Regions from separate parts of the Arthrobacter sp. NPDC058097 genome, predicted to be linked through region 1. Evidence: riboswitches for the same ligand, from Rfam matches in the RefSeq annotation. Region 1 holds a riboswitch; the other holds the start of a gene.
The links. A riboswitch is a leader RNA that binds a small molecule or an ion and turns the genes downstream of it on or off. The one in region 1 is predicted to bind thiamine pyrophosphate.
Positions count from the first base shown of each region.

Region 2: another riboswitch for thiamine pyrophosphate. It lies ahead of ACFVTE_RS08055 (ECF transporter S component); the one in region 1 lies ahead of ACFVTE_RS14390 (bifunctional hydroxymethylpyrimidine kinase/phosphomethylpyrimidine kinase).

Region 1 is NZ_JBHVSZ010000007.1:278,640-285,777, forward strand. It holds gene proB (glutamate 5-kinase) at 1-487, opposite strand, end outside; gene obgE (GTPase ObgE) at 552-2,141, opposite strand; gene rpmA (50S ribosomal protein L27) at 2,260-2,523, opposite strand; gene rplU (50S ribosomal protein L21) at 2,584-2,892, opposite strand; gene ACFVTE_RS14390 (bifunctional hydroxymethylpyrimidine kinase/phosphomethylpyrimidine kinase) at 3,221-4,816, opposite strand; TPP riboswitch at 4,799-4,895, opposite strand; gene ACFVTE_RS14395 (Rne/Rng family ribonuclease) at 5,023-7,138, opposite strand, start outside.
Region 2 is NZ_JBHVSZ010000003.1:338,855-345,992, reverse strand. It holds gene ACFVTE_RS08085 (Na+/H+ antiporter subunit D) at 1-264, shown strand, start outside; gene ACFVTE_RS08080 (Na+/H+ antiporter subunit E) at 261-806, shown strand; gene ACFVTE_RS08075 (monovalent cation/H+ antiporter complex subunit F) at 803-1,081, shown strand; gene mnhG (monovalent cation/H(+) antiporter subunit G) at 1,071-1,487, shown strand; gene ACFVTE_RS08065 (DUF4235 domain-containing protein) at 1,614-1,877, opposite strand; gene ACFVTE_RS08060 (heme-degrading domain-containing protein) at 1,937-2,488, opposite strand; TPP riboswitch at 2,608-2,750, shown strand; gene ACFVTE_RS08055 (ECF transporter S component) at 2,823-3,443, shown strand; gene ACFVTE_RS08050 (ABC transporter ATP-binding protein) at 3,443-5,086, shown strand; gene ACFVTE_RS08045 (energy-coupling factor transporter transmembrane component T family protein) at 5,083-5,886, shown strand; gene ACFVTE_RS08040 (GNAT family N-acetyltransferase) at 5,930-6,427, opposite strand; gene ACFVTE_RS08035 (hypothetical protein) at 6,451-7,138, opposite strand, start outside.

The DNA of each region.
Region 1 (7,138 bases):
CGCGCACCAGGTGCGCCACGAGGGCTGACAGGCGGTCATTGTCGCCGAAACGGATCTTGTGCGTGGCGACGGTGTCGTTCTCGTTGACGACGGGAACGACACCGAGGTTCAGCAGCCGGTTGAGGGCGCGGAATGCGTTCTGGTGGTGGCTGCGCCGCATGAGGTCATCTGCGGTGAGAAGCACCTGGCTCACCGTGACACCGTGCGCGGCGAAGGCGTGCGTGTAGCGTGCCATCAGCAGGCCCTGCCCAACGCTGGCCGCGGCCTGCTGGGTGGCGAGGTCCCGGGGACGCTTGGCCAGGCCCAGCGGCGCCAGGCCAGCAGAGATGGCTCCGGAGGACACGAGGATGATCTCGGTTCCCGCATTGCACTTGGCGGCCAGCACATCCGAAAGCTCGGTGAGCGCCTCCTCCGATATTCCGCCCTTGATGCTGGTAAGGGACGACGATCCTACTTTGACCACAATCCGGCGTGCCCTGGCGAGCATGCTGCGGTCGTCGGTCCTGGGTTCCTCGATGACAATTGCGGAAGTATCGGTCACGTGTGCGGGTTCACTCCTCATGTTCGGTGTTCAGCCCGCTCTCCTTGAGGGGCTGGGCAGCCCGGCGCGCGCTGACGGACTCGGTCCAGATGCCGGCTTTGCGCTCGGCTTCCAACTCGGCCCGTGCCGCGGCCTTCGCCTCGCGGCGTTCGATCTGTTCCTCGCGCTTCTGGCTGCGGGTGGGACGGTCGCCGATGTCTGCGAAGCGGACGTCCGTGCCGCGCGGCGAGGCCAGCAGCTCGGCGCCAGCCATCATGGTCGGCTCCCAGTCGAACACCACGCCGTCGTCCTCACCGATCACCACGGTGTCGCCGGGCTTGGCGCCCTGCTTGAACAGCTCGGTTTCGACTCCGAGCTTGGCCAGGCGGTCGGCAAGGTAGCCAATGGCTTCCTCGTTGGTGAAGTCCGTCTGCTTGACCCAGCGCACGGGCTTCTCGCCCAGCACGCGGAACAGCGGCTCCAGGTTTTTCTCCTCGCGGCGGATCCGGAAACCGGACTCGTTGACGGCGCGGGGCCGCAGTACCGGTGCGTGCACCTTCGGCGGCGTGGCTTCCACGCTGTCGCGGGCGGCCTGGACGATCTCTGCCATGGCGAAGCCCAGCTGGCGCAGGCCCTCATGGCTCGTGGCTGACACTTCGAAGACGCGGTAGCCGCGGGATTCCAGCTCCGGCCGGACAAACTCTGCCATGTCCTTGCCGTCCGGCAGGTCGACCTTGTTGAGTGCCACGAGCCGGGGGCGGTGGTTGAGCGGAACAACTTCGCCGTTCGAGCCGGCATAGCTCATGTCCACCGCGTATTTTTCGAGCTCGGTTTCGATGATTGCGAGGTCGGAGAGCGGATCTCGGTCAGATTCCAGCGTACCGCAGTCCAAAACGTGTACCAAAGCTGCGCAGCGCTCGACGTGTCGCAGGAAGTTGTGGCCGAGGCCCTTGCCTTCGCTGGCGCCCTCGATGAGGCCGGGGACGTCGGCAATGGTGAAGCGGACATCGCCGGCCTGGACCACGCCAAGGTTCGGGATGAGGGTGGTGAATGGGTAGTCGGCGATCTTCGGCCGCGCGGCGGACATGGCCGCGATCAGGCTGGACTTGCCGGCGGAGGGGAAACCCACCAGGGCAATGTCGGCAATCGACTTGAGCTCCAGGACTATGTCGCTGGCGTCGCCCTCGATGCCGAGCAGCGCGAAACCAGGCGCGCGGCGCTTCTGGGAGGACAGCGCGGCGTTTCCGAGCCCGCCCTGCCCGCCGGAGGCTGCGACAAATTCGGTGCCTTCACCCACGAGGTCGGCCAGGACCTGACCGTCCTTGGTCTTGACGACGGTGCCGTCCGGAACGGGAAGCACCAGGGTTTCGCCGTTCTTGCCGCCGCGCCAGTCTCCCATGCCGGGGCCGCCGTTGGTGGCGTGCCGGTGCGGTGCGTGGTGGTAGTCGAGCAGCGTGGTGGTCTGCGAGTCGACGCGCAGGATGACGTCGCCCCCGTCGCCGCCGTTGCCGCCGTCGGGTCCGCCCAGCGGCTTGAACTTCTCGCGGTGGACGGAGACACAGCCGTGGCCACCGGTTCCGCCGGATACGTGCAGTACTACCCGGTCTACAAAGCTCGCCACGGTGAATCTCCTCTGTTGCTAAATCCGGCCGTCCTGGACGTCCAAATCGATTGTAATGCGGTTAAAAGAACAGTGGAGCGAGCCATCATGGCCCGCTCCACCGCTTCAGAACTTGTTGTTACTCTGCAGCTGCAGCAGCAACGATGTTGACGACCCGACGGCCGCGGCGCGTACCGAATTCAACGGCACCTGCCTGCAGTGCGAACAGGGTGTCGTCGCCGCCACGGCCAACGCCCGCACCGGGGTGGAAGTGCGTGCCGCGCTGGCGGACGATGATTTCGCCAGCGGAAACTACCTGGCCGCCGAAGCGCTTGACGCCGAGGTACTGGGCGTTGGAGTCACGACCGTTGCGAGTGGAGCTCGCGCCTTTTTTGTGTGCCATTTGGAATGCCTGCCTTTAATTCTGGAAAAACTGTTGGAAACCTGAACAGTAACCCGGGGGTTACTTGATGCCGGTGATCTTGACCTTGGTCAGTTCCTGACGGTGACCCTGGCGCTTCTTGTAACCGGTCTTGTTCTTGAACTTCTGGATGACGATCTTCGGACCACGGAGGTCCTGGAGGATCTCAGCCGTAACAGTTACCTTGGCCAGGTCCGCAGCTGCGGAGGTGACCTTGTCACCGTCTACCAGGAGCAGCGCGGGCAGCTCAATGGTGCTGCCAGCTCCACCGGCGACGCGGTTCAGGGTAACGAAGTCTCCAACGGAAACCTTCTCTTGGCGGCCGCCTGCGCGGACAATCGCGTACACCACTTGGGAACTCACTTCTCTCGACGTTTATTACTAAATTTGCGTGCGGAACCCCGGGTCCGGAAATTGGCCTGGTTCTCGCTGTGCCTCAACGCCGTGGATTACCCGGGGGAACCCGTGAGCTATCCCAGGAACAAGTCCGACTGGACGATCCCGGGTCATAACCCAAGTGTTGGCGTAAGCACCGAAGATCTAGAATACGCTAATTCCGTCGTCGGCCGCAAATGAGGCGGGCACCGGCGGGTTGTCCGTGATAGGCACCACAGGGGTGCTGTTCCGGACATCCTATGCCGTGCGCGACCATCATACCGGGCGCGGCGGCCGCTGCCGCTCAGCTGTGGCGGCTCGGCGCGTCGAAGAATTCCACCTCGTACCGGCAGGAGTGCCGGAAGGCGGTGATCATCGCTTCGCGCTCTGCCGCGGACGCGGTCCGGCCGGCGCCGTCGGCGATTTCGATCGCCCGCTGGGTGGCGGCAGCGAACTCCTCGTCGGCGTACGTCCGCAGCCACTCGGCGTACGGGTGCCCGGCCGGGGCGCCGGCAGCCACATATTCGGCGTGCAGGGTCTCCCCCACCTCGGCGTAGAGCCAGAAGCAGGGCAGGACCGCGGCCACCAGCACCGCGTAGCTGCCGCCGGCGGAGGCCGCCACCAGATGGTCGACGTAGGCTTTCGTGACCGGACCCAGCTCAGCGTTTACGGTGCGCGTGCTGAGCCAGTTGCGGTGCAGTTCCGATTCAACTTCCAGGCACTGCTGGGCCGAGCGCGCCCAGAACAGCTGCTCGGACTCGGTTGGCGCCAACGCACTGGCCCGGGCCAGGACACGGGAGTAGCCGTTGAGGTAAATGGCGTCCTGGGCGAGGTAGTACGCGAATTCCTTCTCCGCGAGGGTGCCGTCGGCCAACCCACGGATGAAGCCCAGGCCATAGATGGCTTCCAGGTCGCCAACAGACTCGGCACGCAACAGTTCCGCGAACCCGCCCTTGCGTTGGGGCTGGGCTGATATTCCAGTTTGGGCCAGGTGGTGGAAGTGGTTGATCGGTCCGTTGCCTGCCCCGACTTCCAGCTGCCCGGACGTGCGGAGGGCCCCGGCCAGCCAGGGCTTGACCGCCCGCAGAGACGCTTCCCAGTCACCCAGGCGCGCCTGGGCTGTGGCCATCGCCGAGGAGAGCGAACACCCGGTGCCATGGCTGTTCCGCGTGCTGATCCGTTCCCCCGCGACCTCCACCACCTCCGCCGACAGCAGCCCGGCCGTGTTCACGAGGGCATCCGGGCACGTTGAGCCGTTCAGGTGGCCGCCCTTGACAAGGACCGTGGCGCCGGTCTGGTCCGCGAGTCGCCTTCCCTGTTCAAGCGCCGCGGCCCAGTCAGCCGCGTCGGGCTCGCCGAGCAGCATGGCCAGCTCGGGAAGGTTGGGGGTGATCAGGTGCGCCAGCGGCAGCAGCTGCCGGAGGGCTGCTTCCGCAGACTCCTGCAGGAGGCGGTCACCGCTGGTGGCCACCATCACCGGATCCAGAACCACGACGCCGGGCCGCACCTCTTCGAGCCAGCTGCGGACCGCGGCAATCACCTGTGCATCCCCCAGCATGCCGATCTTCACGGCGTCCACATGGATATCGTCGCTGACGGCGTCGAGTTGGGCTGACAGGAAGGAAGCCGGCGGAACGTGCACGCCCCTCACACCCGTGGTGTTCTGGGCGGTGAGGGCGGTTATTGCAGCCATCCCGTAGCCGCCGTGGGCCGCGATGCTTTTCAGGTCGGCCTGGATGCCTGCACCGCCGGACGGATCCGAGCCTGCGATGGCAAGGACCCGGGGAATTTCCCGGGAGGTCGGAACGGCCGGCGCCGCAGTTTCCAGAAGGGAACCGGCGGCACCCGCGGGTGCGGGCAGGAGTGATGCTGATGACAATGTTGATGGCAAAGAAGACATCCCTTCGCCGGTGCTAACCGGACAGGTTCAACGGGTTTGGATCTCAGCCGGCCCTTGCGCGGCACCCCGTGTCAGTCCTCCAGCCTAGCCGGTGGATCGGCGTCGGGCACTGAATTTGACGTTTGCAACAGGCCGGCGGCCACACCGGCAGGAACCAGAAAGGTCCGGCACCGCAACTTCCTGCGGTGCCGGACCTACTTCTTGTCCTACAGTTCCGAGGCCGGTACCCCGACGCCCAGAATGATCGGTTCGCTGGCTGCCGGCGGAGCCGCCTTGGCCGCCTGCGGATTGCCCGCTTCCGGCGCCTTGGCCTCGTGCGAGTGCCCGGCCGCTGCAGCCTGCGCGACCTCGTGGTGTTCCACGGATGTCTCGTTGGCAGCTCCCTGGGCACGGCTGGCACTGCGGTTGCGGCGCGGACGGCGGCTGCGGGACGGCGCGGTGGGGCTTTCCACCGGCTGTCCTGCCGACGGCTGTGCCGCGGCGGGAATCTCCTCCGGAGCCTCCTCCTCTTCGGCGGGGGCGACCGGAGCGCCGAGGTGTGCGAAGGCTTCCTCGAGGCGGTCCAGCGTCAGGGCCGGCGCTTCCTTGACCGGCTCGTCGCTGTGGTCGACGAACGGAAGAATCACTTTTTCGCCGCCGAACGTGAGCACTGCGCCAGGCCGCCCGGAGACGCTCTCCGTTTCCGGAGCGCGGTGTACCACGGGGCTTTCCGGTGCGGCGGCCGCGGGCGCGGCAGGCCGGGCGGGCTCACCCGACGCCGCGGCACTGTGCGCTGCTTCCTCATGCAGGTGGGCGGCATGGGCCGCTGCCGCGATGTTGGCGAGGGCAGCACGGGTCGCTTCAGCCTTGGCGTGGCGTTCCGCTTCCGAGGGTTCCGGGTGGTGCAGTGCAGCAGGTGCGGCCGGAGCAGTCTCTGAGGACGGCTGTCCGCCCTTGCCGCGGCGGCGCTTCCGCTCTGACCTGGCGGGCGGCTGGACCTCGGCACGGTGCACGTGGTGCTCCGCTGCCACGGTGTTGGCGCGGCGGTGCTCCACCGGCTCGTCATGGGTGACGACGCCCCGGCCGGCACATGCCTCGCACTGCTCGCCGAAGACTTCCAGGAGGCCGGTGCCCATGCGCTTGCGCGTCATCTGCACGAGTCCCAGGGAGGTCACTTCGGCCACCTGGTGCTTGGTCCGGTCGCGGCCCAGGCATTCCACCAGGCGGCGCAGGACGAGGTCGCGGTTGGACTCCAGCACCATGTCGATGAAGTCGATGACGATGATGCCGCCGATGTCCCGCAGGCGCAGCTGGCGGACAACTTCCTCGGCTGCCTCAAGGTTGTTCTTGGTGACAGTCTCTTCGAGGTTGCCGCCGCTGCCGGTGAACTTGCCGGTGTTGACGTCAACCACCGTCATGGCCTCGGTGCGGTCAATGACCAGCGAGCCGCCGGACGGCAGGAACACCTTGCGGTCCAGTGCCTTGTGGATCTGCTCGTCGATGCGCCAGGCCGAGAAGATGTCCTCGTCCTTGGTCCACTTTTCGAGCCGGCCCACCAGGTCCGGCGCGACATAGGTGACGTACGCCTCTATGGTGTCCCACGCCTCGTCGCCGGAGACGATCAGCTTGGAGAAGTCCTCGTTGAAAACGTCACGCACAACCTTGATGGTCAGGTCCGGTTCGCCGTAAAGCAGTTCGGGCGCGAGGACCTTGGTGGACTTCGCCTGGCTCTCAATCCCCTCCCACTGGGCACGGAGGCGGTTGATGTCGTGGGTCAGTTCCTCCTCGGAGGCGCCTTCAGCGGCCGTGCGGACAATGACGCCCGCGTCCTCGGGGAGACGGTCCTTGAGGATGCGCTTCAGGCGGTTGCGTTCGACGTCGGGCAGCTTGCGGGAGATGCCGGTCATGGATCCGCCCGGGACGTACACGAGGTACCGGCCGGGCAGGGAGATCTGGCTGGTCAGCCGCGCACCCTTGTGGCCTACCGGGTCCTTGGTGACCTGGACCAGGACGGAGTCGCCGGACTTGAGCGCGTTTTCGATCCGGCGCTGCTTGCCCTCGAGGGTGGCGGCGTCCCAGTTGACCTCACCGGCGTACAGCACGGCGTTGCGGCCGCGTCCGATGTCGACGAAGGCAGCTTCCATGGACGGCAGGACGTTCTGGACCTTGCCCAGGTAGACGTTGCCGATCAGGGAGTCCTGCTGCGTCTTGGAGACGAAATGCTCAGCCAGGACGCCGTCTTCCAGGACACCGATCTGGATTCTGTCGTCGCGCTGGCGGACGATCATCTGGCGGTCCACGGATTCCCGGCGGGCCAGGAACTCGGCCTCGGTGATCACGGTG
Region 2 (7,138 bases), on a different contig from region 1:
GAGCACCCCGACCCGGTGCTCCTGGCTCCCGCTCCGGCAGCGGAAGCCGGCACGACGGCGCTACGCCTCCTGCCGCGGACCATGGTGGGCTCCACCCTGGGCCTGGTGGTGCTGGGTGTGGCGCTCACGGTCTTCGCCGGCCCGATCTTCCAGGTGGCGGACCAGTCCGCCGCGGCCATGCTCGACAGGTCCGCCTACATCCAGGCCGTGCTCGGGGACGGCGTCCCGGTCCCGGCCCTGGGGCAGGGCGGAGGCGGAAAGTGAGCCGGAAAAAGGTGTCCCTGCGGCAGGAACTGCCGCTGCTGGTCTGGCTTGTCATCGTCTGGGGAGCACTCTGGCAGGACTTCAGCCCCGGCAACCTGCTCTTTGGCGCCCTGCTGGCGATTGCGGTGGCACGCCTGTTCTACCTGCCGCCGGTGGAACTGAGCGGCCGCTTCAACGTGCTGCGGGCTGTTCCGTTCGCGGTGGTGTTCCTCGGCAAGGTGGTGGCCGCCAGCTGCCAGGTCTTCTACCTGGCGGTGACCCAAGGGCCCAAGGTGACCAACGCCGTCGTCGCCGTTCCGTTGCGCAGCCATTCGGACCTGATGGTGACGGCGACCGGCCACGTGATTTCCCTGATCCCGGGGTCGCTCGTGGTGGAGGTGGACAGGTCCACCTCCACGCTCTACATCCATGGACTCAACGTCCGCAACGGGGAGGACGTCCTCAAGCTGCGCAAGGAAGTCCGCGACACCGAGGCGGGGCTGATCCGGATCATGGGAACGAAGGAAGAGCTTGCCGCCCTGAACCAGGAGGTTGGCGCATGATGGAACTGGTCCTCACCGTCACCGCCGTGGCGCTGGCCCTCGCCGCCGCGGGCACGATCATCCGCATCGCCCGTGGCCCGTCGCTGCTGGACCGGGTCCTCGCGGCGGACGTGCTGCTGGCCATCCTCGGCGCGGCGCTGTGCATCGACATGGCCGTGAACCGGCACCTGAACAACCTGATGCTGGTGGTGGCCATCTCCGTCATCGGGTTCATCGGCTCGGTGACGGTGGCGCGCTTCGTGGCGGACAGGCGGGAGCAGCCGAATGAGTCCTGAACCGAATGCCGTGGATGCCGTGATCGATGCCGTTTCGGCTGCATTCATGGTGGTGGGCGCCCTGATGTCCCTCGCCGCCGCTGTCGGCCTGCTCCGCTTCCCCGACCTGATGAGCCGCATGCACGCCGCCACCAAGCCGCAGGTGCTCGGGCTGTTCCTGCTGCTGGCGGCGGTGGGCTTGCAGCTGCGCACATGGTGGGTCTGGCCGGTACTGGCCGTGGCCTGGATCTTCCAGCTGCTCACCGTGCCTGTCTCTGCCCACATGGTGGGCCGGGCAGGCTACCGCACCAAGCACCTCCACAAGGAACTGCTCAGCGCCGACGAGCTCGAGGCCGTGGTGCTGAAGGCCGCCAAGGCGGCCCGCGAAGCCGAAGCGGACGACGGCGGTCATCACCCGCCGTCGTAAGCGATTGTTTGCGATGTGCAACGTGCTCGGCCGTCCTGCGCCGAGTCGAGGTCATCAGCAGCGCCAGGTCCAGGACAGGAATAGTCTGGCCTGCGAAGCTTGGGGAAACAGGGTGGAGACAGGCGCCTAAACGATGTCCTGGGTCTTGGCGAAGCGGGTGATGGCCCGCTGGGTGCCGCGGTTGGCGAGCACCTGGATGACCGCGCTTACGGACGCGGAGACGAGGGCGAACGTCAGGGCCGTGCGCAGCGTGGTGGGGACGTCGTCCTTGTCCCCCTTGGGCGGCTTCTGCCCCGTGACCTTTTCCCAGATGGTATCGACGGCCTTGGTGCCGGCGAATCCTGCCAGCAGGCTGATGCCCGTGCCAAGCAGCTTGATCACAAAACTCATTCCGGAACTCCTCGCGTGGTGAACACTGGTCTTTGCCTAGCCTATCCGCATGCGGCGCGCTAGCTCTGCCGCATGGACCGGTGGATTTCCCGCAACGCCTGCACCACAAGGTCATGGTCGGCTTTCTGCGGCAGCCCGGACACAGTGACCACGGCCACCGCTCCCACATCCCGGACGTAGATGGGGAAGGCCCCGCCGTGGGCGGCGTAGGTGGACTGGTCGAACCAGGCGTTGTCCTCGATCCGTCCGCCGCCGGTTCTGCCGCGCAGGCCCACCAGCAGCGACGGTTCCTCGTAGCGCACGGCGGTCCGCTGCTTGGCCCGCACCCAGCCCTCGTTGTCCGGGGTGGCACCCTCGAGGGCCACGTGGAAGAGAACCTGTTCGCCCTTGGTGATGTCGATGGCGATGGGCAGGTTGTCCTCCTTGCCGCGCTCCACCAGTTCCAGGCCGAGGGCCAGGGCATCGTCCTTGCTGAACCTGGGGAACTGCAGTTCGGCGATTTCACCCTCGATCCGGCCGATCAGGGCTTCCAGCGACCCCGCCGGCTGGTCCTCGACGGAATCGGGGTCAAAGGCGGGCAGGGCAGCGCTGCCGGAGTCCTGTGGCGTCATGGCCCCAATGTACTCCGGACAGTACTCCCGGCGGCGCAGGAAGACTCCCCGATTGTGACGGCGGCCCCGGGATTCCGGGGCCGCCGAGGTGTAAACTGGACCAGCCCACAAGGGCAGATTTATCACGACAGGGGAGCGCCGCCGTCGGGATGCAAGGCAACTGCCAGCGCAACCGCGGATGGGCGCTGAGAGTGCGGACAGCCGCAGACCCTCGAACCTGATCCGGCTAGTACCGGCGCAAGGGAGTCGAGTTCTCAGAGCGCCCGGCAGCAGGTGGTCCAGCCACCGGCAGCCGGGGGAACGCTTTCCCCTCCTGTTCCTCAGGAGGACCATCATGACAACTGCAGCAATCAAGAAGACCAGCTATAACTGGCGCGTGGCGGACATCGTGGTGGCGGCGCTCATCGCCGTTGCCGGCGGCGTCATCTTCTGGGCCTGGTCCCAGGGCGCCAACCTTATTTCCACTCCCGTCAACGCCGTCTACCCGCCGCTGAGCGGCCTGTACGCCGGCGGCTGGATGATCCCGGCGGTCCTGGGCATGCTCATCATCCGCAAGCCCGGCGCGGCCCTGTTCTGCGAAACTGTCGCGGCCACCGGCGAGCTCATCATGGGCTCCCAGTACGGCACCACAGTGCTGATTTCCGGCGTCCTCCAGGGCCTGGGCGCGGAGCTCGTGTTCGCCGCCCTGGTGTACCGGAAGTTCAACCTCCCGGCCTCGCTGCTTGCGGGTGCCGGCGCCGGCCTGTTCTGCGGCCTCAACGACTCCTTCGCGCCGTGGGGCTGGAACATCGCCTACACCGGAGGAGACAAGCTCGCGTACATCGTGTTCTGCGCCATCTCCGGCGCGGTCATCGCCGGCGCCCTGTCCTGGATCGCCACCCGGGGCCTGGCCAAGACGGGCGTACTGAGCTCCTTCGCGTCCCGCAAGGCAGCAACGGAGCCCGTCTTCTCCTGATGCCCGCACATCACGACGGCGGCGTCCGGCCCGCCGCGGTACATGCCCGCGGCTGGGGCTGGCGCCACGCCGGCCGCACCAAACCCGCCGTCCACGCCCTGGACCTGGACATCCGCCCCGGCGAGCGGGTCCTGTTGCTGGGCCCCTCCGGGGCCGGCAAGTCCACGTTGCTCCACGCTCTGGCCGGCGTGCTGGGGGACAGCGACTCGGGCGGCAGTCCGGCGGACGACCGCGGTCCGAGGGGCGCCGGGGCGCCGGACCCTGACGACGCCGACGAGAGCGGCGAGCTGCTCATCGACGGCGCGCCGCCGCGCGCGCAGCGCGGCCGTGCCGGGCTCATGCAGCAGGACCCGGAAACCCAGGTGGTGCTCTCCCGCCTCGGCGACGACGTCGCCTTCGGCGCCGAAAACCTCTCGGTGCCCCGCGACGAGATCTGGCGCCGCGTGCACGAGGCACTGGACGACGTCGGACTCGCCCACCTGCCGCTGAACCACCCGACGTCGGCCCTGTCCGGCGGCCAGAAGCAGCGCCTGGCGCTCGCCGGCATCCTGGCGATGAGGCCGGGACTGATCCTGCTGGACGAGCCGACCGCGAACCTCGACCCTGCCGGCGTTTTGGAGGTCCGGGACGCCGTGGGCCGCTGCCTTGACAAGACCGGGGCCACCCTGGTGGTGGTGGAGCACCGGGTCGCCGTGTGGAAAGACCTTGTGGACCGCATTGTGGTGCTGCAGCCGGGGTCCGCCACGAACGGCGCGGTGCTGGTCGACGGCACGCCGGACGAGGTCCTCGAGCAGGCCCGCGGGATGCTCACCGCCGCCGGCGTGTGGGTCCCGGGCTACGTTCCCGAAACCCGGCACCGTTCGGCCGCCGGTCCGTCCATCGCCAACGGCGGCCAGCTGCTGCTCGCCGCCGAAAAGCTCGCCGTGTCGCGGGAGCGTCCCCGGCGCCGCGGATTCCGCTCCGTACCTCCGCAGCCGGTGCTGGGCGACGTCACGGCACAGGTCCGGGCGGGGGAAGCGCTGACCGTCACAGGACCCAACGGCGCGGGCAAGTCCACCTTCGCGCTGACCCTCGCCGGGCTGCTGCCGCCGGTGGACGGCAGGGTCTCCGCGACCGTCGAGCTGAGCGGCGGCGCCGGGATAGACCCGTACAGGTGGAAGGCCGAGCAGCTGATCCCCCGGATCGGCACGGTGTTCCAGGAGCCCGAGCACCAGTTCGTCACCGGCCGCGTCCTGGACGAGCTGCTGTTCGGTCCCCGCCACCTGGGTCACGGTGAGGAGCGCGTCGACGAGCTGCTGGAGCGCCTGCGCCTCACGCATCTGGTGGACGCCAACCCTTACACCCTGTCCGGCGGGGAGAAGCGCCGGCTGTCCGTGGCCACCGTCCTGGCCGCGCATCCGCAGGTGCTGGTCCTGGACGAGCCCACCTTCGGCCAGGATGCCAACACCTGGGCGGAGCTTGCTTCGTTCCTTTCCGAACTGCTCGACGCCGGCACTGCCGTGGTGTCCGTGACGCACGACGAGGAGTTCACCAATGTGCTCGGCGGCACCGAACTCCGGCTGGGCGCCCGCGGCCGGCCCGAGCCCCGGCCCGCCGTGCCCACATCAAAGGCCGGGCCGACATCCGAACAGGCGGCGACATGAGGGAAGCACTGACACTTGCCGGAAACCGGGCGGTGCTGACCCGCGCCAATCCGCTGGCCAAGTTCGCCGCGGTCTTCCTGGTCACCCTGGCCCTGGCGCTGTCCATCGACTGGATGTCAGCTTCCGTGGCGCTCGTCTGTGAACTGCTGGTCTTTCCGCTGGCCGGGCTGACGTTTTCGCTGCTCTGGCAGCGCGGCTGGCCGCTGATCCTGGCTGCCGCCGTGGGCGGCTGGAGCACCTCCATCCTGGCGCCGGACAGCGGAAGGATACTGCTCGACGTCGGCCTCTGGTCCATGAGCGAAGGTTCCCTTCAGCTGGGGCTTGGTTTCCTGCTCCGGGGACTGGCGATCGCGCTGCCCGCGGTGCTGCTGATGAGCTGCACCGATCCCACGGACCTGGCGGACGCCCTTGCGCAGAAGGCGCGGCTGCCGCACCGTTTTGTGCTGGGGACCCTGGCCGCGATGCGCCTGGTCGGGCTGATGGCGGAGGAGTGGCAGACCATCGGAATGGCCCGGCGCGCCCGCGGCGTGGGATCGCGCGGCAACCCGTGGCAACGCATGCGGGCCACGCTGGGGCAGAGCTTCGGCCTCCTGGTCCAGGCGATCCGCCGCGCCACCCGGCTTGCGGTGACCATGGAGGCCCGCGGGTTCGGCGGCGCCAGCCGGACCTGGGCGCGCGTGTCCACCTACAGCGTGCTGGACATCTGGGTGGTGCTCGGCGGAGTCCTCATCGCCGGCGGCGCCGTGGCCGCCGCGCTGTGGGCCGGCACGTGGCACATGGTGTGGCTGGAAGGCTCCTAGGAGCCTATCGCCGGACCGGCCGCTGCCCGGCCACTCTCCCGCGTCACTGGCCCGCCGGCCGGGCCATCCGGACCTCGGCCATGCCTTCCCAGTCCTCGATCGTGTCCCGGGCGCCGGTGAAGACGAAGGCGTTGCGCCGGTAGAAGGCCTGGGCCCGCGGGTTCTCCTCGGCAACCCACAGCCCGGCCTGCTCGTTCCCGATCGCGGCATCGAGCAGGGCCTGGCCCAGCCCCCTGCCATGGTGGGAGGCGAGGAGATAGATGCCCCAGAGCTCGGTCTGCTCCCGCACCCCGTCCTCGGCCGGAAGCGAGCCGGCAAACCCCACCAGCCTGCCGCCGTCGGCCGCAACGTACTGTCGGCCAGCGTGCGGACCGGCCAAAAGGTGCCGCCACATGGCCAGCCGCCCTTGCACGCCCTGGCTGGCCATGAAACCCGGTGAGAGCAGATGCTCGTAGGTCTCGCGCCAGCATGCCAGGTGGAGCCGGGCCAGGTCCTCGGCGTCCTCCGGTACCGCCTGGCGGACGTGGCAGGTGTGATCCATGGGACCCAGCCTAATGCTGAGCCTCAGATGCAGGAGTGATCGTGGTCGAAGCCGTCAGCCACGAACTGGGTGAGCGCCACGGTGCCGCCCGCGGTGAGGGGCGCCGCGGAACACATGTCCTTGGCCTCGGCGGCGGTGTGCGCCCCGGCAAGCCAGCTTGGCAGGGAGTAGAGGCTGCTGGCCGAGCCCACCTCGCCGACGATCTGTCCCCACTGCCGGGCGGAGGAGTAGATGCCCACCCTGGCGCCGATGCTGTGGAAGAAGTCCGCCATGCCTTCGAGGTCCGCCCGGTTCGCGTTCCTGTCGCCGGACCAGCTGTTGCCTGTCTCCACGTCCAGCCACCAGAGATAGGTCTCAGGCTCGGAGATTGTGCGGAGGTAGGCGTCGTCGAAGGCCTTCGCGTACCCGTACATGTAGGCGCACGCGGCGTCCTCCTGCCCCTGGCATGTGCCGTAGGGGTTTGCCACGGTCTCGCCGCCGTATTCGTTGTTCGTCGGCCACCAGGAGCCTCGCAGTCCGGGGTTGGCCGTGTTCACGTAGAGCGCCAGGCGTGGCTGGCCGGTGCCGCCGGCCGAATCGTCCGCCCAGTCAAGCTGCTGGTGGAGGCACGGGTTCGTGGTGTTCGCCAGGCCGTTGTTGACCCCGACAATGGCGAAGGCGGGATCATCAGGCAGGTCCACGTTGCACTGCGGCCAGGAGACGTCGTTGCCC